DNA from 3 places in the Paenisporosarcina sp. P4_D4 genome. Region 2 is predicted to be linked to each of the others. Evidence: riboswitches for the same ligand, from Rfam matches in the RefSeq annotation. Region 2 holds a riboswitch; each other region holds the start of a gene.
What was found. Region 2 has a riboswitch for lysine ahead of AC1DSL_RS10015 (aspartate kinase). Riboswitches for the same ligand answer to the same signal wherever they lie in the genome.
Positions count from the first base shown of each region.

Region 1 (7,006 bases), on a different contig from region 2:
TTTTAATAATTCCTCCTGAGGTACGCCTTCACACCATTTGTACCATTCTTCTCTTACGATCCAGTTGTACTGAAAAAATGTTTTCATCTGTATTCTCCTTTCTCTTCCACTTAAATAAGTAATTCGCCAATCAATCGATAATTTCCTATCGTATGAGCATTATTGTTTTTTTTTGCATAGGCTAGAAAGATGCAAATGAAGAGTTTTTGAGTTAGAAGGGATGAGAATCAATGTGTGGAATTACAGGATGGGTTCACTTTGAACGCGACTTGCGAACACAAGCATCTGTAGTTGAAAACATGACAAAAACATTGGCCAAACGCGGACCAGATGATGAAAATGTATGGTTGGAAACACATGCAGTATTTGGGCACCGACGATTGACAGTTGTTGATCCTATAGGTGGCAGGCAGCCAATGACGAAAGTACATCATGATACCCGCTATACACTTTGCTATAACGGAGAATTATATAACACGGAAGATCTTCGGAAGGAATTACTGCGAAAAGGCTATACCTTCTCTGGACACTCCGATACAGAAGTACTACTGACTTCCTACATTGAATGGAAAGAACAGTGTGTGGAATATTTCAATGGCATATTTGCCTTTGCCATTTGGGATGAAAAGGATCAAAAAGTGTTTATTGCTCGCGATCGTTTAGGCGTAAAACCGCTGTTTTATACTGAACATGGCGGGGGCTTGCTTTTCGCTTCAGAAATTAAAGCTCTTCTTGCCCATCCAGATATGAAAACGCAACTGTCTCGCGAAGGATTAGCAGAAGTGCTGGCTGTGGGGCCATCCCGAAAACCCGGTTCCGGGGTATTCCATGGAGTGAAGGAATTGCGACCTGCTTACGCATTAACCGTTTCACGCCAAGGTCTTCGAATTTGGCGCTACTGGAACGTCAAAAGTGAACATCACACAGATTCAGTGGATGAAACGGCAGAAAAAGTTCGTTTCCTCGTAACGGATGCCGTCGAACGACAACTTGTATCAGACGTGCCACTCTGTTCCTTTTTATCAGGCGGGGTTGATTCCAGTGCCATTACGGCCATAGCAGCCAATCGTTACAAACATGAAGCAAAAGGACCTCTTCATACTTATTCCATTGACTATGAAGATAATGCCAAGTTTTTTAAAGCGAATGAATTTCAGCCGAATGCCGATGGACCTTGGATTGATAAGGTCGTCAATACATTCGGAACCGTGCATCACTCTTCCATCATTACGCAAGATCAATTAATAGATCATCTGACTGAAGCTGTGCATGTCCGTGATTTACCTGGTATGGCGGATGTCGACTCCTCCTTGTTATGGTTTTGCAGAGAAATAAAAGAGGATTTCACAGTTGGTTTGTCTGGAGAGTGTGCGGATGAAATTTTTGGTGGTTATCCATGGTTTCACAATGCTAATGATTTAAATGGCACTGGTTTTCCGTGGATGCGCTCCACAACCGAGCGAGTCTCCTTATTAAAAGATGATTGGCGCAAAAAACTCAAACTCGAAGATTACGCACGTCAGGCCTATGAACAGAGTGTTGCTGAAACTCCTCGTCTCGATGGCGAATCAAGTCTTGAAGCAAAACGGCGAGAAATGTTTTATCTGAATATGGTTTGGTTCATGACAACACTTCTTGATCGTAAAGACCGTATGAGTATGGGAGCAAGCTTGGAAGTACGCGTACCATTTGCAGATCACCGGCTTGTCGAATATGCCTGGAATATTCCTTGGGAAATAAAGATGGCGGGAAATCGGGAAAAAGGTATCTTGCGAAAAGCATTAGAGGGCATGTTACCTGACGAAGTCCTTTACCGCAAAAAAAGCCCTTATCCTAAAACCCATAATCCGTATTACACCGACCGTGTCCAAGGCTGGCTGAAAGACATTCTGATAGACAAAAATTCGATTCTGCATGAACTATTTGACCGTGACCGGTTGAATGAATTGGTTGAGTCGAAAGGAACTGCATTCAAAGTTCCATGGTTTGGTCAATTGATGTCTGGGCCACAGCTTCTTGCCCATCTCGCTCAAATGCACGTTTGGTATAAAGATAACAATATTCAATTGATTGATTGATTATTTCAACGAAAGAAAGAGCAGATTGAAGTCGAATTGACTCAATCTGCTCTTTTGTTATGACTTCATACCGGTAAAAATTTGAATGGCATCATTGAAGAATGCAGCCGTTCCAGGCTGTTCTTTATCATAGTAGGCAGTAAAGCGTTCATCATCCACATACATCTGCCCAAGTCCTGCATGTGCTTCCTTGCTATACTTTGGCCAATAGTACATAAGCCATTGTTTATGCAGTTCAGCGGCTTTTTGGGCTTTCTCACTTGCGGGATCTCCCGTCTTGAAAGCTTCCGCTAAAGTCATGGCAATTTCATTGGCAAGCTTTGTTACTTCATCATGCTGTGCCTGCGTCATGTTCATTACTTTGCTATTTGATTTATCGACCGTGTCATCTCCATATTTCGCCCGAATTTCCTTGCCGTATTGTTGTTCATTATCATCTACCATTTTTTGTTTGAAGCCTTCAAATTTCTCATCGTTCGTCATGGTACTTCTCCCTTCTGTTGAAGAAATCGTTTTTTCCACGTTGGCAATCAGTAGATCGAGCTGCTTTCGTTTGTCGAGGAGTTGTGAACGATGATCATTCAAGGCTTTCACACCATCAAATGAAGGATTGTTCACGATTTGTTTGATGTGTTCGAGACTCAAACCCAGTTCTCTATAAAACAAGATTTGCTGTAACTTATTGACTTCCGCTTGGCCATATATCCGATATCCTGATGAATTGATTCTCGCCGGCTTGAGAAGATTCATCTCGTCATAGTATCGCAATGTGCGTGAACTGATTCCCGACAATTTCCCTAATTTTTGAACTGTGTATTCCATCTCGTCACCTCCTCTTGATTTCATCGTACACCTTGACGTTGCGTCAATGTCAATTGGAAAATCTAAAAAACTTGCAATAAGCTGAACTTTCGTACACTACTATAGTAAATCATTTCAATTGACTAATCATTTAAACGTATCTATATTAGTACAGTGAATAAATATAGCCCTCATCAGCTTAAGATGAGGTAGAGATCGCGATAAATAATAGTTACTTGAAAGAAAGTCAGAGAACTGAACTTGCTGATTTCAAGCGAAAGAATTTTTCGCAGAAGCACTGTGTCGCTCTGATTACTAATGCTGGGACTGGCACTGAATAAGTGCAGAACTGTCATAGTGATTGACCATGAAAACTATCTTTTTGTCTGATTCGGTTTTTGCACACCGTTTCTGATTGCGTTTTATGTACATTTATTTTACAAATCATGTTTTTTGGGTAGATAGAAAATGAACTGAAAGGAGCATATGCTTATGAACACGAACAAAAAACTAGGTTTATGGATTTTAACTGCGTTAGTAGTTGGAAATATGGTGGGATCCGGCATTTTTATGCTCCCCCGCACTTTGAGTGAAGTTGCAAGCCCTGCCGGCGTATTATCCGCTTGGTTGATTACGGGATTTGGAGTGTTGATGATTGCACTCGTGTTTGGCAATCTTGCATTGAGAAAACCTAATTTAACTGGTGGTCCACAGATTTATGCAAAGGAATTGTTTAAGCCGGGCAGTAACGCTTCCACGTTGTCAGGATTTATGTCTTCTTGGGGATATTGGATTGGGAATGTTGCTGGTAATGTTGCCATCATCACCACTTTTGCAGGTTATTTGTCCACGTTCTTCCCTATTTTAGTTAATCAGGCTGAACTGTTTACCATTGGTAACTTCACTTTAAAAATGGGGAATGCACTTACCTTTACAGTTTGTACATTATTGTTATGGGGTGTGCATTATATCATCCTAAACGGTCTAGAAAATGCCGGGAAGATAAATTTTGTTGCCACTGCCACGAAAGTAATTGGATTCATATTATTTATTGTAATTGGTCTATTTGCATTTCAAAAAGCAAACATTCTTCCTTTTGTAGCGCCGAGATATGATGAGCTTGGACAATCTATTGGTCTTTTGGGGCAAGTTAATGGTGCAGCAGTAGCAACTCTTTGGGCATTCGTTGGTGTTGAATCTGCCGTAGTATTTGCATCTCGTGCTAAAAAACCAATCGATGTTAAGCGTGCAACGACGATTGGACTACTTATTGCTCTAACCATTTATGTAGGGATCAGCACGCTAGTTTTAGGAATGTTAAGCCATGAAGCACTAATCGCTTCTGATAAACCACTTATCGATGCCATTTCAACTGTGTTGGGACCAGTCGGTGGAAAAATTCTTGCCGCCATCGGTCTGGTCAGTTTATTTGGTTCCACAATTGGTTGGGTTATGCTGAGTGCTGAAATTCCTTACCAGGCAGCAAAACAAGGTTTATTTCTCCCTTCATTCGCAAAAGTGAATAAGAATGGGATACCTGTCTTTTCTTTAGTCATCACTAATTTAGTTGCACAGGTGTTCATATTCTCCACGGTATCAAATACGATAGCAGCCGCTTTTGATTTCATCATTATCGTCGCAACGCTGTCATATTTAGTTCCTTATTTCATTTCTTCTGCTTTCCAGTTGAAGCTGGTCTTTACTGGTGAAACATATAAAAATGGAAGAGGTAGAATTACGGATGGGATTATAGGAGTTCTTGCTACCCTTTACTCCATTTGGGTTATTTATGCAGGTACAGCCGACCTCAAGACTTTTACATTTGGTGTAATCCTATTAGCCAGCGGGATTCTGTTTTACAGTCGAGTTAAAAAAGCAAACAACAACATTTAATACCCAAAACGCCCACTTCATCTATGAAATGAAGTGGGCGTTTTTATGTGTTTAAGCTTCAATCATAGTCATACATCCTTCTTCCATTCCATCCTGAAGAAGTGCGTTGGCAATTTCGATAGCTTTCTTGCGGACAGTCGTGTCCAGGTTTTTCAATGAATCCGGATAATCATTGTTGTTCCAAGGCATGAAAAAAACTCCTTTTTTTATGTAACTGTTCCCGTAGATCATTTAATCAAAACAACATATGCTGAAACTTTTCAAAAGGGATTTATTTTTTTGTGCAACCTGGAATATGATTCTGTCTACCTGGAGTGTCAATCTGTCTACCTGGAACCTTAAACTGTCTACCTGGAGTTATGCTATTTGAAAATACCCCAAACCTTTCGTAACTATGAAGGGGAAATAGTATTTTATACAACCTGGAATGCGACTCTGTCTACCTGGAACCACAAACTGTCTACCTAGGCCACATTCTGTTTCCCCAGAAGTAGCGAAGGTGGAGCAATATTCGAGTTTCATTAAAAAAGAGTGCTGTTTAGGCACTCCTTAAATCAGTCGGTATTTTTTAGGGGAAATTCGAGTGTATATAACCATCTTACTTTCGAGAGAATTTCCTATTTTACTAGCATTTTCTATGGTGGAAAGATGCACCGATGATAATTAGTAAAATGAAAAGAACTACAATTATTGCAAAAGTACTCCCGCCTCTACGAGAGCAGTGGTCGTATTGACCACCACATGGTCCATAGCCACCACATTGACCGTAACCGCCGCCGTAATAATCCATGATAAAGTCCCCCTTTCCTTCAAAGATTCTTATATGATATGAAGGGGATGATGAAGGACCTAGGGATTTAGCGGAGTAAATGAGCTTTTTTGTTTACTGAAATGATGATTCCTTTTACAATTTATAGGATATTCTTTGACAAAGACCATTGTGTGTGTAATAATAGTCAAGTTAACATGTAAGGTAACAATTAAGTTTTGAAATTCTGGCATCTACTCGATGTTTTTGATTAAACTTATTCACACTGGCGCGACTATAGGGTCGCAAGGACGTAAAAGAAGGTAGGGTTTACGTTGCTTAAGGAAGACACCCAGTGGACAAATGACCGCGGCACGGAAAGCAAGGAACACTTTCTTAGGAAATTATTCCCCGAATATTCGGGATGAAAAATTATCATTCAGACTTTATGTTATCTTATCTATATAAGGGACATGCCCAATTGGGTATGTCCCTTTTCCAATTTTAATTTGAAATCACAATAAAAGCCGTACCTACTGCCAGGTTCCCCTGGACTCGGTGCGGCTTTCTATTATTTATTCACCTAAGTCCACGTTATGGTAGACTTGTTGAACGTCTTCTAGGTCTTCAATCGCATCAATCATTTTCTCGAATTGCGCTTGTGCATCTTGTTCAAGCGTGATGTCATTTTGTGCTAGCATCGTCAGTTCAGCAACTGTAAATTCAGTAATTCCTACGTTCTTGAATGCTTCTTGCACAGCATGGAACTGATCAGGCTCAGCATATACAATCACTGATTCCTCTTCTTCTAATACGTCACGCACATCAACGTCCGCTTCTACTAAAAGTTCAAATACTTCGTCTGCTGATTTGCCTTCAATCCCAATGACAGCCGTTGCGTCAAACATGTAGGCAACCGATCCACTTACACCCATGTTGCCACCATTTTTACCAAATGCCGCGCGTACATCAGAAGCTGTACGGTTTACGTTGTTCGTCAGTGTTTCAACGATAACCATCGATCCGCTTGGACCAAAACCTTCATAACGAAGTTCATCGTAGTTTTCTTCCGAACCGCCTTTTGCTTTTTCAATCGCACGATCAATAATAGTTTTTGGCACACTGTACGTTTTCGCACGCTCAAGTACGACTTTAAGTGCACGGTTTGATTCTGGATCCGGCTCACCTTGTTTAGCTGCCACATAAATTTCGCGACCAAACTTTGCATAAATCCGACTTGTATTTGAATCCTTTGAAGCTTTCTTTTCTTTAATATTATTCCACTTACGTCCCATATCGTTTCACTCTCTTTCACTTATATGTATCTATATCATACTATTACTAAAATGGCCGCTTATGCACTTGCCTACTGTTGCATTATACACCAAGAGACATAAAAGTTTCGAGTGAAATCTCATTCCGGTGACAACAGAAATACCAACAAAAAACGAACCCCATCAGAGCCCGCCTTTTGTTTTAGAGACCT
Region 1 covers NZ_JBFUIO010000019.1:446-7,451, reverse strand. The annotation lists gene AC1DSL_RS07075 (DinB family protein) at 1-87, opposite strand, end outside; gene asnB (asparagine synthase (glutamine-hydrolyzing)) at 231-2,078, shown strand; gene AC1DSL_RS07065 (MerR family transcriptional regulator) at 2,136-2,900, opposite strand; lysine riboswitch at 3,082-3,264, shown strand; gene AC1DSL_RS07060 (amino acid permease) at 3,372-4,772, shown strand; partial or broken gene AC1DSL_RS07055 (DUF2188 domain-containing protein) at 4,848-4,961, opposite strand; gene AC1DSL_RS07050 (YjcZ family sporulation protein) at 5,398-5,562, opposite strand; gene AC1DSL_RS07045 (YebC/PmpR family DNA-binding transcriptional regulator) at 6,096-6,815, opposite strand; gene AC1DSL_RS07040 (hypothetical protein) at 6,997-7,006, opposite strand, start outside.
Region 1: another riboswitch for lysine. It lies ahead of AC1DSL_RS07060 (amino acid permease); the one in region 2 lies ahead of AC1DSL_RS10015 (aspartate kinase).

Region 2 (8,690 bases):
TGAACCGGTACTGAAAAATGAAACCCACTTGCCCATTGCTCTGGGTCTTGGATGTAAGATGCACGCATAGTAGATAGCTCCTTTGATTTATGTATTTTATGAATGGTGATTCATTGTTGATGTCATTGTATCAAAGTTTCTTCTGGAGAGGAAAGAATTTAATGGATATAAATGGAGAAATTTGGAGAGAGATTTGTGTGGATAGGGGCAACTTTTTGCTTTATAGGGGCAACTTTAAGAGTTATTGGGGCAACTTCTGCCATTATTGGGGCAACTAACCATTTATCTCCTAATTCTGACGGAATTATTGGATTAAAAAATTGGCTTCGCTTCGATTTTGGAGCAACTTTCGGGAATTCGGAGCGATTTCTGTAACTTAACTCCCACCGCACACTTCTTTAAACAAAAAAGCAGCCTCTCGCAAAATGCGGGAGGCTGACAAATTAAGCTCTTCTTAGTCAACCATGTGGTCGCTTCCGAAGAAGTTTTTGAACATTTGAACCGTAGTGTCACGGTTTAGAGCTGCGATAGAAGTAGTCAAAGGAATTCCTTTAGGACATGCGACTACACAGTTTTGAGAGTTACCACAGTTTGCAAGTCCGCCATCACCCATGATGGAATTTAGACGCTCGTCTCTATTCATAGCACCCGTTGGATGCGCATTCATAAGACGTACTTGTGATAACGGTGCTGGGCCCATGAAATCTGAATTTGTGTTTACGTTTGGACAAGCTTCCAAACAAACGCCACAAGTCATACATTTAGATAGTTCATATGCCCATTGACGTTTACGTTCAGGCATACGTGGTCCATCGCCTAGATCATAAGATCCATCTATTGGAACCCAAGCTTTAACTTTTTTCAATGAATCAAACATACGTGAACGGTCAACAATTAAGTCGCGTACAACAGGGAATGTTTTCATTGGTTCTAAGCGAATAGGGTGCTCCAATTTATCAACTAGAGCTGTACATGATTGACGTGGACGGCCATTGATGACCATCGAACATGCTCCACATACTTCTTCCAAACAGTTCATATCCCAGTTTACAGGTGTTGTGTGTTTACCATCTGTATTTACTGGATTACGACGAATTTCCATTAATCCAGAAATAACGTTCATATTTGGACGATAATCTAACTCGAATTTTTCCCAATACGGGGTAGAATCCGTAGAGTCTTGACGAAGGATCTCAAAAACGACGGTTTTAGTTGCTGTTGCGTTCATGATTATTAATCCCCTTTCGATGAATAGTCACGTTTACGTGGTGGAATTAATGAAACATCTATTTCTTCATAATGAATGACCGGCGCTCCAGTAGCTGGATCAAAATTCGCCATAGTTGTTTTCATAAATTGCTCATCATCTCGTTCTGGGAAATCTGGCTTGTAGTGAGCACCACGACTTTCATCACGTAACAATGCACCTTGCGTAATAACGCGAGCTAAGTATAGCATATTTTTCAATTGACGCGCGAAAGTAGCACCTTGATTGGACCACTTTTGAGTGTCATTAATGTTGATATTATTAAATCTCTCAAGAAGTTCTTGAATTTTTTCATCAGTTGCTTGTAAACGGTCGTTATAACGAACTACTGTTACGTTATCTGTCATCCATTCGCCAAGCTCTTTATGCAAGACATATGCATTTTCAGTACCGTCAAGTGACATAATTTCATCCCATTTTTGTTGCTCTGCAGCCGTGTGTGCATCAAAAATTGTTGATGGCATATCTTCAGCATGAGTTTTTAGTCCACTCATATATTTAACTGCGTTAGGACCTGCAACCATTCCGCCATAAATTGCAGAAAGTAATGAGTTTGCTCCAAGTCGGTTTGCGCCATGTTGAGAGTAATCACACTCACCTGCAGCAAATAAACCAGGAATAGTTGTCATTTGATCGTAGTCAACCCATAGTCCGCCCATTGAATAATGGACTGCTGGGAAGATTTTCATTGGAAGTTTACGGGGATCTTCACCTGTGAATTTCTCATAAATTTCAATGATTCCGCCAAGCTTGATATCCAATTCTTTCGGGTCTTTGTGTGAAAGATCCAAGAATACCATGTTTTCGCCGTTAACCCCAAGTTTTTGGTTAACACACACATCAAAAATTTCGCGAGTTGCGATATCACGAGGTACCAAGTTCCCGTAACTAGGATATTTTTCTTCAAGGAAGTACCAAGGTTTACCGTCTTTATATGTCCAAATACGTCCACCTTCACCACGCGCTGATTCGGACATTAAACGAAGTTTGTCATCTCCTGGAATCGCTGTAGGGTGAATTTGAATGAATTCGCCATTTGCGTAGGTTGCACCTTGTTGATAAACAATTGAAGCTGCAGAGCCTGTATTGATTATAGAGTTTGTTGATTTTCCAAAAATAATACCAGGACCACCTGTTGCCATGATGACAGCGTCACCACGGAAAGGACGGATTTCCATAGTTTTCAAGTTTTGAGCCATGATTCCGCGACAAACGCCGTCGTCATCTAAGATTGCACCTAGGAATTCCCAGTTTTCGTATTTCGTTACAAGACCGTCAACTTCGTAGCGACGTACTTGTTCATCAAGTGCATAAAGCAATTGTTGACCAGTTGTAGCGCCTGCGAAAGCTGTACGATGGAACATTGTTCCCCCGAAACGACGGAAATCTAATAACCCTTCAGGTGTACGGTTGAACATAACACCCATACGATCGAATAATCGAATGATTCCAGGTGCTGCTTCTGCCAATGCTTTTACTGGTGGTTGATTCGCAAGGAAATCCCCGCCGTATACTGTATCATCAAAGTGATTGTCAGTTGAATCGCCTTCACCTTTTGTATTTAATGCTCCGTTAATTCCGCCCTGAGCACACACTGAGTGTGAGCGTTTAACAGGAACTAATGAGAATAATTCTACTGTTGTTCCTTCTTCTGCTGCTTTCATTGTTGCCATTAAACCAGCTAGACCACCGCCGACAACAATCAATTTACTTTTTGCCATGATTCTTCTCACTCCTCTTTTTAATAGTAATCAAGCAATTTCAGAAACTTATTACACGAATGCAAGAAGTGCACGAACGCCGATTACTGTCAATGCTAAGAAGATACCGATCGTCACGTAAGTTGAAATTCGTTGTGACCTAGGTGATTGAGTGATACCCCAGCTTACCAAGAATGACCAAATACCGTTAGCTAAATGGAATGTTGCAGATACAACACCAACCACGTAGAATACAAACATTAATGGATTTGCTAATATATCAGCCATCATGTCAAAGTTAACTTCATCAGCACCAATTGCTTTTTGGAATCGTGTCTCGAATAAATGCCATGCGATAAACACGACTAGAATGACCCCGGTAATACGTTGCAAAACAAACATCCAGTTACGGAATGTACCATAACGCTGTGTGTTATTTTTCGCAGTAAAGGCTATGTACACACCATAGAACGCATGGAACATCAATGGAATGTAGATGACAAACCATTCTAAAAACAATACGAATGGTAAACTTTCCATGAAGTGAGATGCTTTGTTAAAAGCCTCTTCTCCTCTTGTAGCAAAATGGTTAACAACCAAATGCTGCGTCACGAACAATCCTACTGGAATGATTCCAAGTAAAGAATGTAAACGGCGCAAATAAAATTCACGATCTTTCGACAAGACTGTTACCCCCCTCAGTACTGAAAATAGGCAGACAAGATCAGACCTTCGTATGGAACGAAAGCAACATTGACTGCATATCTCATCATGGTACAATATTATGACATGTTTATTGTACTCCCATCATAAGGGAGCGTCAAGGCAAGGAAGCCCACTACATAAGGCAATTTAAATCATGTAAATTCTCGGTGTTGTATTATTTTAACTACCTTGTCCATGAAAAATTCTTATATTAAAAAAGTTTGAAGGCAATTAAGCCAGAAAGCGGGATTCAGATGACAATGACAGAGACAAAAAAGGTACCCACTTTTGGTTACGAATTAATTCGAGATCATGTACTTTCGACAATTTTAGGGAAACACGAAGAAGATATTTTATATTGGGCCGGAAAAGATTTAGCCCGCAAGTTCCAGATGTTTTCCATGGAAGAAACGACATCTTTTTTTCAAGAAGCGGGCTGGGGCATTCTAACACTTGAACAAAGTACAAAAGATGAAGCATTTTATGTATTGACTGGAGAACCCGATGCCCTGCAGATTGAGAAACGTTGTTTCCGACTGGAAGCAGGATTCCTGGCTCAGCAGCAAGAAAAACTGGGTGGCTTTATGACAGAATGCTTTGAAGAAAAACAACTGAAGAAAAACGCCGTTCAATTCCATGTGAAATGGGATCTAAAAGAAAAAGTTTAATAGGTTCGTTGACTAGACAATGAATATCGGTTTAAAGCTAAAAAGAAAGCGGGCAGTCACTTCCAAATGGAGTGTCTGTCCGCTTTTTTCAATCCCAATTCAATCTGTTATCCAATTGAGACTGATATTGTTTAAAAACATTACTATTTGTTTTGATTCCTTTTTGCGATAACATACGGTTCAATTGGGTGAGTCTTTGATTATATTGCTGTTCAAGTTCTGTTTTTTCTCGTTGTGTGGCTTTTTTCATTTGATGCTGTAAGTCGCTCATTTCTTCTTTCACGAATTGAGCTTCATCGTCATGCCCTGAGTTCTTCAAAATGCGCATTACCATACGAATGTCTTCTGGGTAATGGGCAAATTCATCCGGCGGCAACGGCTTCCCGGCTCCCGGCAAATTGTCAAACTGTCCATCACGTTGTGCTTTTTTGATTAAATCCTCCACGATATGCCAGTTCATTTCTTTCACTGCCTCTCATGATGATTATGAAACTATTTTCATCATATCATGAAATGTTTTTATACTCGAACAGCAGCTAATCCAAATTCATCATGCAATGCATTTGTGGCTTGTAGCATCGCACTTTCAGGTACAACAACCGAAACTTTAATTTCCGAAGTACTGACCATTTTCACGGGAATTCCTTCTTTGCGGAGGCGATCGAACATTTGTGCAGCAACCCCTGGATTTGAAACCATTCCTGACCCAACAATCGACACTTTGGCCAATCCAACTTCAAAATTGGTAGATTGGTATCCCAACTCCGTTTTTTTACTTTCCAAGACTTGAACAGTTTCTGCATAATCTTCTTTCTTAATGGAGAAAGAAACACTTGGCTGCACGCCTTCCATAATGCTTTGAACAATGATATCAACGTTTACATGATGTTTTGCAAGAGTAGTGAAAATTTTGGCTAGTGAGCCGTTAAAAGGCACTTCATAGCCTACCGTAACCCTAACAATTTCCGGTTCGAATGCGACACCACGCACTATCAAGTTTTTTTCCATAGTAGGTTCCTCCAATAATATGGTTCCTGTATCTTCACTTAAGCTAGAACGGACACTTAGTGGCATGCAATAATTTTTAGCGAATTCCACTGCCCTAGGATGCAAAACCCCAGCTCCTAAGTTAGCAAGTTCCAGCATTTCGTCATAGGATAGCTCCTGCAATTTTCTTGCCCCATCCACATATCGAGGGTCTGACGTATAGATGCCATCGACATCCGTGTAAATATCACACTGGTCCGCTCCTAGCGATGCTGCAATTGCAACCGCCGTCGTATCCGAACCACCACGTCCGAGTGTCGTAATTTCTCCATACGTATCCATCCCTTGGAAACCGGCTACAACAACCACTTTTCCATCCGACAAAGCCTGCTCCATACGAACAGTATCTATATTTTCAATTCGAGCATTGCGATGAACGGATTCCGTTCCGATTCCTGCCTGCCATCCCGTAAACGAAACCGCATCTTGCCCCATATGTTGAAGTGCCATTGTCAACAAAGCAATTGTTACTTGTTCCCCTGTTGACAGCAACATGTCCATTTCACGTTTTGAAGGTTCTGCTGATAAATCCCCAGCCAGACTCATTAATTCATCTGTCGTTTTCCCCATCGCTGATACGACTACTACGATTTCATGGCCTTTTGCTGTTTCACCGATTATGCGTTTTGCGACATTACGGATCCGTTCAGTGTTACCGACGGACGTACCACCAAATTTCATGACAATGCGACTCAATGTAAACTCTCCCTTATTTCCAAAGAAGCTAAAAAAGACAGCCTTATCTACGGGTAATCCGTGAAAAGCTGTCTCCATGCATGCACGTTCAAAAGAAGCGTCCATGTGAGATAGCCCTCCAGAATCGATTAGATTCTGACAATCCTGCATTTATTCAATGCAAAACCAGCACGACATCTGATACAGGATGTCGAACTTCGGCGAATTTCCCTTTCACTTTCCTTCAATGGATCTGTTCATCCTCGAGAAAGCTACTGTTGATTTCCGCGCCTCTATCACCACTTATTCGATGTTTGTTCAAAAGGAAGCGGATGCTCCTTGTTGAACATACATCAGTGATTCAATTTCAGTGAGTCAAGAATATCATATACTCACTCTTTTGACAATGACTCATTTTGAAAATATTCAGACATGGATTCCGCGATTTGCAATGGCAAACCTGATTGTTTCAGCTCTTCCACGGATGCTTCTTTGATTCGTTTTACAGAACCAAAATGCTTCAACAACATTTTTTTGCGTTTCGGACCGATTCCTTCAAACCCATCCAAAGCGGAAGCAATCGTCTGTTTCCCACGCTGTTGCCGATGGAATGTAATCGCAAATCGATGCACTTCGTCCTGAATCCGTTGTAGCAAATAAAACCCTTCACTTGTTCGTTTCAAGGGAATGATCTGTGGGGGTTCCCCATATAACAACGAAGATGTCTGGTGCTTCGCATCCTTGGCTAATCCTGCAATCGGAATAGACAAACCGAGTTCATCTTCGATCACTTCACGGGCGATTTCCATTTGCCCTTTCCCACCATCAATGACAATTAAATCGGGAAGAGGCAATTCATCCTTCAGCACACGCGTATAACGTCTGCGAATGACTTCACGCATGGCTCCGTAATCATCATGACGGGCAGCTGTTTTCGTTTTGTATTTTCGATAGTCCTTTTTATTCGGTCTTCCATCAATAAACGATACCATTGCTGAGACGGCATCAGATCCATAAATATGTGAATTATCGAATGCCTCAATTCGAAGAGGAGGCGCAATATCCATTGCAATCCCCAGTTCTTCCACTGCACCAATCGTTCGTTGTTCCTGTCGGTCTAGGAGCTGGAATTTTTCATGGATAGCGATTTCTGCATTCTTTGTCGCCAAATCAATCATTTGTTTTTTCTGCCCACGACTCGGAGAAGCCACTTTTACTTCTTCAAGAAGCTGGCTTGCCAGTTGCAAATCCACCGCACTTGGCAAATATACTTCTTTTGGCTTGATATGATGCGGTTTATCATAAAACTGGCCGAGGAACGTCAGGAATTCATCTTCTGGATCTTGATATAACGGGAATAATGAAACATCTCGCTCGATTAACTTCCCTTGGCGTACAAAGAATACTTGCACACACATCCAGCCCTTATCGATGGCATAACCAAAAATATCACGATCGGTAAAATCATTGGTCGTCATTTTTTGTTTTTCCATAACCGTTTCAATATGTGTGATTTGATCACGGTATTCTTTTGCTCTTTCAAACTCTAAGTTCTCAGCTGCCGATGACATTTTTTCCGTCAATTCTTGTTTGACTTGCTGATAGCCACCGTTTAAGAACCGTGTGATTTCATCAATAATTTTTCTGTATGCGTCTTGCTCGATTGTTTTAACGCAAGGAGCTAAACACTGGCCCAAATGATAATACAAACAAACCCGATCTGGTAATGTCGGACATTTGCGTAACGGGTATAAACGATCCAGTAATTTTTTCGTTTCACTCGCCGCATATGCGTTTGGATAAGGACCAAAGTATTTCCCTTTATCCTTTTTAACGATTCTGGTTGTTATCAATTTCGGATGATTTTCACCTGTTATTTTTATATAAGGATACGTTTTATCATCTTTCAGCATGATGTTATATTTCGGATCATGCTTCTTGATTAAATTCAATTCCAGAATGAGAGCTTCAATATCTGAAGATGTTACGATGTACTCAAAATCTTCAATTTCCTGGACGAGTCTCTGTGTTTTTCCATCATGACTCCCCGTAAAATAAGAACGCACACGATTTTTCAACACTTTGGCTTTGCCCACATAAATAATAGTGCTTTGGCGATCTTTCATTAAGTAAACACCTGGTTGATCAGGTAAAATCGCACATTTCTGTTGAATTAAATCATTCATCATTTTCATCACCTGTTTAAAAAAACCGGGTGCCCATGGGTACCCGGTTTTAATAATATTTCTTTTACAATATAAGACTAGAACGCCAATTGAAAAGATTATGCGTGTTTGTTTACTAATTCAACCAAAGCTTCTTTCGGGTTGAATCCAACTACTTTATCGACAGGTTGCCCGTCTTTGAAAAGTACCAATGTCGGAATTGACATAATCCCGAAGTTGCTAGCTGTTTCTTGGTTTTCATCTACATCAACTTTTACGATTTTTACTTTGCCACTCATCTCAGCATCTAATTCTTCAAGAACTGGAGCGATCATTTTACATGGTCCACACCAAGGTGCCCAAAAATCGACTAAAACTAAGCCGTCTGAAATTTCACTTGAAAAGCTTTGATCTGTTCCGTGTACAATTGCCATATTAAAACATCCTCCTCTAAATACAAACT
Region 2 covers NZ_JBFUIO010000036.1:421-9,110, forward strand. The annotation lists gene AC1DSL_RS09985 (acyl-CoA thioesterase) at 1-68, opposite strand, end outside; gene sdhB (succinate dehydrogenase iron-sulfur subunit) at 455-1,228, opposite strand; gene sdhA (succinate dehydrogenase flavoprotein subunit) at 1,234-2,988, opposite strand; gene AC1DSL_RS10000 (succinate dehydrogenase cytochrome b558 subunit) at 3,040-3,651, opposite strand; gene AC1DSL_RS10005 (YslB family protein) at 3,927-4,340, shown strand; gene AC1DSL_RS10010 (DnaJ family domain-containing protein) at 4,429-4,800, opposite strand; gene AC1DSL_RS10015 (aspartate kinase) at 4,860-6,083, opposite strand; lysine riboswitch at 6,187-6,366, opposite strand; gene uvrC (excinuclease ABC subunit UvrC) at 6,455-8,248, opposite strand; gene trxA (thioredoxin) at 8,347-8,661, opposite strand.

Region 3 (7,006 bases), on a different contig from region 2:
GACAAATGAACCCAGATCATTGGTTGCTTGAAATATCTGATTGAGCCATGGAGAACCGAAGTGCACAACTTCCCCTTTGATGTCTTCTTCCAATTTGTTTTGATCAGTAATTAACGTTATTTGAGCCGGACTCGGAACAATGTTTGTATTTTCGATGTATTGCCAATAATATGGGCGGTTCATGATTTTTTTGTCCATATCGATGGTTAATTGGACAGTGATGTAGTGGTCATGTTCTTTGACGATCTGGCAATTGTTTTCTTTAAAAAACCTCACTAAATATTCGTGGATTTGTTGTGGATACATATGATTCCTCCTCTAGATGTCTCTAATCAAATGGATTGTTTATATGTGGATAAAATACTGTCTAGCTCACCCACTGCCTTCTCAAATACATCGATTTTGACATGGAGCAACTCTAAGATATCATTCTCTATGGTTTGTTCAATTGCCAAGTTGTAAATATGAACATCATGTTCCTGACCTAACCGGTGAACACGTCCGATACGCTGTTCCAATTTCATCGGATTCCAAGGTAAATCGTAGTTGATGACATGGTGGCAGAACTGCAGGTTAATCCCTTCTCCACCAGATTCAGTCGCAATCAGCACCTGTGCGTGGTCTTTAAACAATTGCTTCATCCAGTCTCGTTTACTCGCCTTGAACTTCCCATTAAAGATGACACTTGTGATTCCTTTAGAATGTAAATACCATTGTAAATACGCTTGACTGGCTCGGTATTCGGTAAATAAGATGACTTTATCATTTGCCTCGGTAATAATGTCATAAGCTTTTTCAGCTTTTGCATTGACTTCGAGCGTCACCAACTTTTGAATAATTTCTTCTATATAAAGAACCGCCTTTGAATCGGTGCATTTTTGACGCATCTCGTTTAAGGTCAAATAAGTAGCTTCCTTACTGCTGCACATTTCCTTTTGCAGTGTAATCATCGTGAATGCACTCGAAAATTCAGGCGATATATTCTTCAATTCCAAAATCATTTCGTAGACTTCTTTTTCTTGTGGGGTAAACTGAATCGGAATGGTTTGGACACGTCGGTTCGTCCATTCAATTCCTGTGTCCTGTCTTCGGTTTCTGACCATTACTTGATTCACTAATTCTTTTAAGAAATCATCATTTTCCCAGCTATGTTTACTTGCGGAAAACGCTGCTTGAAACGTCTCATAATCACCGAGATGTCCAGGTTTCAGCAAGGAGATTAAATGAAATAATTCAAATAGATTGTTTTGAATAGGCGTGGCCGTCAGTAACAAACAAAACTTCTTCTTTAAATCTTGAACAAACTCATAGTTTTTTGTTTTATGATTCTTCAATTTGTGCGCTTCATCAATGATGATTAAGTCATAGTCCTGCTCATAGATATGTTCTTTATGTGGGCTCCTTTTGGCCATATCCATGCTCATGACGACGACACTGTAATGATCTAAACCATAGTTCTTTCGATAAGCAATGGCTGGAATATAAAATTTGTGGTTCAACTCTTGCACCCATTGATTGATTAAAGAAGCTGGAGCCAATATTAACGCTTTTTTCACAAGTCCCCTGATGAGGTACTCTTTCATTATTAAACCGGCTTCAATGGTTTTGCCAAGCCCCACTTCATCTGCGAGAATTGCTTTTCCATTCATGCGTTCTATCACAGTTTCCGCGACTTCGAGTTGATGCTTCAATGGTGTCAGGTTAGGTAAATATTTAGGAGATTGAAGACCGGTAAATTCGGTAATCAAGTTCGACTTTACTACGTCATAACTCATCTTATATAGCGTCCAGTTATCCCAAGCTTCACGATTTTCCAATCGATTTATTAAGCCTTCTTTCCACTTAGACGACCTTTCAATAATCATAGATATCACCTCATACAACATTTTCTTTCTAATAAGATGTCCAAAAAAGAAATAGCTATGATTTTTATTTGAAAATAAATATAAAAGCCTCAATCAAATCGTGATTTCACATTAAGCGCAACATCAAAATTAAAAACTTATTTAATATATTCAACTATTAAAATCATAGATTTGCTGCACTTGAGAGACAATAAGAAAAGGGACATCCAGTAATCGGATATCCCTTTTTGTCATGTAATTATGATCTAGAAAAGATTAATTTACATCTTTTTTAATGTTCGTTTTAAGAATTCTTTTGTACGTTCTTGTGTTGGGTTATTGAAAATTTGCTCTGGACTTCCCACTTCACAAATAACACCCTTGTCCATAAATACGACACGGTCTGAAACTTCCTTCGCAAATTCCATCTCATGCGTGACGATTAGCATTGTAAGACCTGTTTCAGCAAGTTCCTTCATGACTTTAAGAACTTCTCCTACCATCTCAGGATCTAGTGCTGATGTTGGTTCATCAAACAGCATGACGTCTGGTTCCATTGAAAGTGCACGTGCAATTGCTACACGCTGTTTTTGACCGCCTGACAAGTGGCTTGGTTTCGCGTTGATATATCGATCCATCCCAACGACTTTCAGGTATTTCATCGCAATTTTTTCCGCTTCTTCCTTTGAGCGCTTCAAAACTTTTACTTGTCCAATGACGCAATTGTTGAGGACATTATGATTGTTGAATAAGTTGAATTGCTGGAAGACCATTCCGAGTTTTGTTCGGTAAGCATGGATATCATGCTTGTTATCCAAAATGTTTTCATTATTATAAATGATTTGTCCGCCGCTCGGTTTTTCCAATAGATTAATGCAACGCAGAAGAGTGGACTTTCCAGATCCCGAAGAACCAATGACACAGACCACTTCCCCTTTATTTACCGAGAAGTCAATGTCGCGCAATACTTCATGGGATCCAAAAGATTTGCTTAGATGCTGTATATCAATAACTGCTTCCATGTGAACTTCTCCTTTCTTATCGGTTACCGTTTTTTGCTGTACCAAGTACATTTTCCGGCATTCCGATCATGCTGTAATTTTTAGGTCCGTCAAGTTTCCGTTCCACATATCGAAGGATTAATGTGACGGTGAATGTCATGATGAAATACAGGACACAGGCAACAAAGAACGATTCAAAATACCTGAAGTTATTTCCTGCCACTGATTTCGTTTGGAAAAACAACTCGGTAACGCCAATGACGTTAAGTACAGCCGTATCTTTAATATTGATGACAAATTGATTGCCTGTTGCCGGCAAAATGTTGCGAACGACTTGCGGCAGGACGACATGGATCATTGTCTGGAAATGATTCATGCCGATTGCCTGAGATGCTTCGAATTGGCCTTTATCGACGGACACTATTCCCCCACGGACAATCTCTGCCATGTACGCTCCTGTATTGATCGATACGATGAAGATGGCCGCAGACAATACGTCCATGCTGATGCCAAATGCCAGGGCCGATCCATAAAAGATAACCATGGCTTGCACGATCATTGGCGTGCCGCGGAAAAACTCAACATACACAGATAAAATTGTATTAATAATTTTTAATAGCCATTTTTTAGCCCCTCGTTCAGGCATTGGAATCGTTTTGATGACACCAATCAGCAATCCAATGATTGCCCCAAGAATTGTCCCGATAATGGAAATCAAGAGTGTCATACCTGCTCCACGAATGAACATCGGCCAGTTATTAGATAAAATCGTCATAATCCACTCAGTACTCATTTTTGTCCTCCTAGGAAAACGTAAAACCGGCTGCTATTGCAGCCGGTATCACGTTGTTACTTATTGTGCTGCCGGTTGATTTTTAATAGCGTTATCCATGATTTCCTTACGTTCTTCATCTGAAATCTCTGCGAGTGCTTCATTGATTTTTTCTGTTAAGTCACTGCCTTTTTGTAATCCGACTGCAGTTGTCGTGTCTTCTACAGACGTCTCGAAACCATCTGTAAATTCAACCATAGCGAAGTTGTCGTTAGCTGCGGAAGCACTGATTCCTTCTGGGCGTTCCGATACATATCCATCAATCATTCCTGATTCAAGTGCTACACGCATCGCCGGGAAGTTATCCATAGCAGTCTGCTTTTTCACACCTTTGATTTGATCGATCACGGAGTAGTGGAATGTATTTAATTGTGCCGTTACTTTTGCTCCTTTGAAATCATGGATCGAAGCGGCGCCCTCATATTTCCCGCCTTTTTTAACAACCATGACCAACTCTGAAGTATAGTAGTTGTCCGAAAAATCGATTGACCCTTTGCGATCAGCTGTTGGTGACATGCCAGCAATGATGGCATCGATCTTGCCAGAAACCAATGCTGGAACAAGACCGTCCCATTCCGTTTTMACAATGACCAATTCTTTACCTAGCTTGTCAGCGATTCGTTTTGCAATTTCAACGTCATAGCCACCTGCGTATTCAGCATTTCCGTCAATTCTCACTCCGCCATTTGCATCATCCATTTGAGTCCAGTTGAATGGCGCATATCCTGCTTCCATTCCTACTATGAATGGGTCTTTCTTTTCTGATGAACCTGTTTTCTCTGAACTGCTTGTCCCACAAGCTGTTAAAAGCAAAATGGTAGAAAGGAATATCGTTAAAAATATGGCTGATTTTTTTCTCATGACTAGTTCTCCCCTTTTGTTTGATATATGTTTTAAATCGTCTTTATAGACTAAAAAGGCCAACTCCACAAAAAAAGACCTGAGATGAACTCAGGTCGCAATATGCGTAGTTGCCCTAAATCCTCTACTTTTCCCAAATGAGATAGCACACTCAATAAACCGGGATGTTTATTGAGACAGTCCTGCAGTTCTTAACTACAGACCCAGCAAGTAATACCGAGAAATATTACTCACTTCGGCGACATTTCCTTCTCCTTAGAATCAAAGCTTTCTCAAACTCCTCTAAGGACTGTTAAATATCGCGCCTCTACCTCACCATATAAGTGAGGTTGTATTCAATTGTGAATCAGTCTTTCAACAACATCCACAGTCTACAACAACATAAATTATCTGTCAACCAATCTAATAATCTAGTACTTATCCTATTTGCATTTGTTGAGTCACCATTTCTTCCATCAAAAGCCAAATGATATATATATATTTCCATTATGCTATCGTTATCACCAAAGACAGCACAGACTTTGGGAAACCCAACACAACACAAGTACGCCTATCACATCCGGATGAGGCAGTAACCTGCGATCCGTAATCGAAGAGACAATGAAAAATGATGGATGAAATAGTGGAGATCAACAAAAAAACCGTGGCATGACATCGCCAACGGTTTCATAGATAGGGGTTACTACAATAGGAAGACCCATTATTTTATTTGAATTCCTATTTCTGTATTAACTTGATTTAATTACACATTACGAGATTTTCCTGGGGAACAGCATTCGACGCAACGCCCCGACGTTCATCAACAGCATACAAATTTGTAATGTGAGTGTCACGTAATAAGATAATAGCTAACGAACCAGAATAGTATAATAAACAAGCATAAAATAAGATTTTGAGGAGTAAACGATCGTAATGAAAAGACTTGTATTAATACAAAGTGGTCATGTGAACAAAGTAAGAACGCTATTGAAAGGTGAAGGTTAATGAAGAAAAATCTATTAAAGCGCTTATTCGTATTTGGTGGAGCTATGTTACTTTTCCTAGCTGCATGGGTATATTTTATTATGGATTACGGTACACCAGATGAATTTAGTAAAGAAGCGTGGCCAGAAACCAAAGAAACAGCTAAACTAGCGACTATTGAACACTTTAAAAAAGAAAAAAATGTTGATGTTGTGATTAATAATATAAGTCATTCAGGAGAGTATGCGACATCTGAAATTTATTTAGATGGACATGTCGCTGGCGATGAACAACAGAAAATCTGTGCTATTGTAAATTCTTCTAAGGACTATCAAGTTGAAATTTGCAAAAACTAAAATTGGAAATCATCCAACCTTTTGGAGCCAAATGGAGCAGTTAGCTTTTGCTAACTGTTCTTTGTTTTTCTTCTTGCCTAATTAAAAATTCCTTTGCTTTCTTACGAACGGTGTCCTATTTACGTGATTTGATAATTTAAAATAACTACACTAAATGCATTATGTTGTTTCTTTAACTCGCTTTCCATAAACCTTGAATTTTCATGACTTATTCGATTATTTATCATCTGAAATTGTGTAGTAAGATTGCCTGACTCATACTAACATGTATTTCTATTTACCCTATTTTGTTATAATTAAGATTCAAAGTTTGGAGGTGCACAATATGGATCAACACATTCCATTAAATGAATCTAGATCTCAACCTCGGGATGAGGTGTTAATTTTACTTATTGACCCAAATATTGATTTTGTCATGGACATGAAAGATTCTTTTGACCGACATTCTATTTCTGTTTTAATTGCAACGACCGCTTCAAAAGGAATTGAATATTTCCATACCGTCAATCCAGATCTCGTGCTTATTGAAGCAAACCTGCCCGATAAAAGTGGATTTGATGTATTGCTGGAAATCAAAGATATTTCACGAGATCGATCTATACCAACCGCGATTATCTCTTCCAATCAATTAAAAGAAAATCGAATACGCGCATATGAACTAGGGGCAATAGATTTTATCAGCAAACCGATTGATTTGGATATTTTCATTCCCTTTATATTAAATCGCGTGGCTTTTAGAAAGTCGATTACGAATAAATTACTCGTTGACGAATTAACTGGTGCATACAACAGGAAACAATTTTATATAACTAAGTCTTCTCTTTATAATCGTTACGAAATATCCAATGAATCTTTTTCAATTGTTCTCATTGACTTCGACTTATTTAAAGATTTCAATAATCTTTATGGCCATCAAAAAGGAAATGAAGTGCTACAATTTTTTGTCCATATTGCCCAACAGACCCTACGTTCAAAGACAGACGTATTCCGTTTTGGTAGTGATGAATTTGTCTTATTGATTCGCCATAAACCAGCTCTTGTTGCTGCAAATATCGTAGAAGATATCGCTGAACAGATGCGAGAACTTTGGAATATCACCTTTTCAGCTGGGATATCGGAATGGTTTCCTTCCACTCATATCGACGGAAC
Region 3 covers NZ_JBFUIO010000043.1:2,217-9,222, forward strand. The annotation lists gene AC1DSL_RS10975 (YqhG family protein) at 1-306, opposite strand, end outside; gene AC1DSL_RS10980 (DEAD/DEAH box helicase) at 333-1,865, opposite strand; gene AC1DSL_RS10985 (amino acid ABC transporter ATP-binding protein) at 2,126-2,866, opposite strand; gene AC1DSL_RS10990 (amino acid ABC transporter permease) at 2,883-3,638, opposite strand; gene AC1DSL_RS10995 (transporter substrate-binding domain-containing protein) at 3,699-4,538, opposite strand; lysine riboswitch at 4,674-4,856, opposite strand; gene AC1DSL_RS11000 (phosphoglycolate phosphatase) at 5,522-5,857, shown strand; gene AC1DSL_RS11005 (GGDEF domain-containing response regulator) at 6,183-7,006, shown strand, end outside.
Region 3: another riboswitch for lysine. It lies ahead of AC1DSL_RS10995 (transporter substrate-binding domain-containing protein); the one in region 2 lies ahead of AC1DSL_RS10015 (aspartate kinase).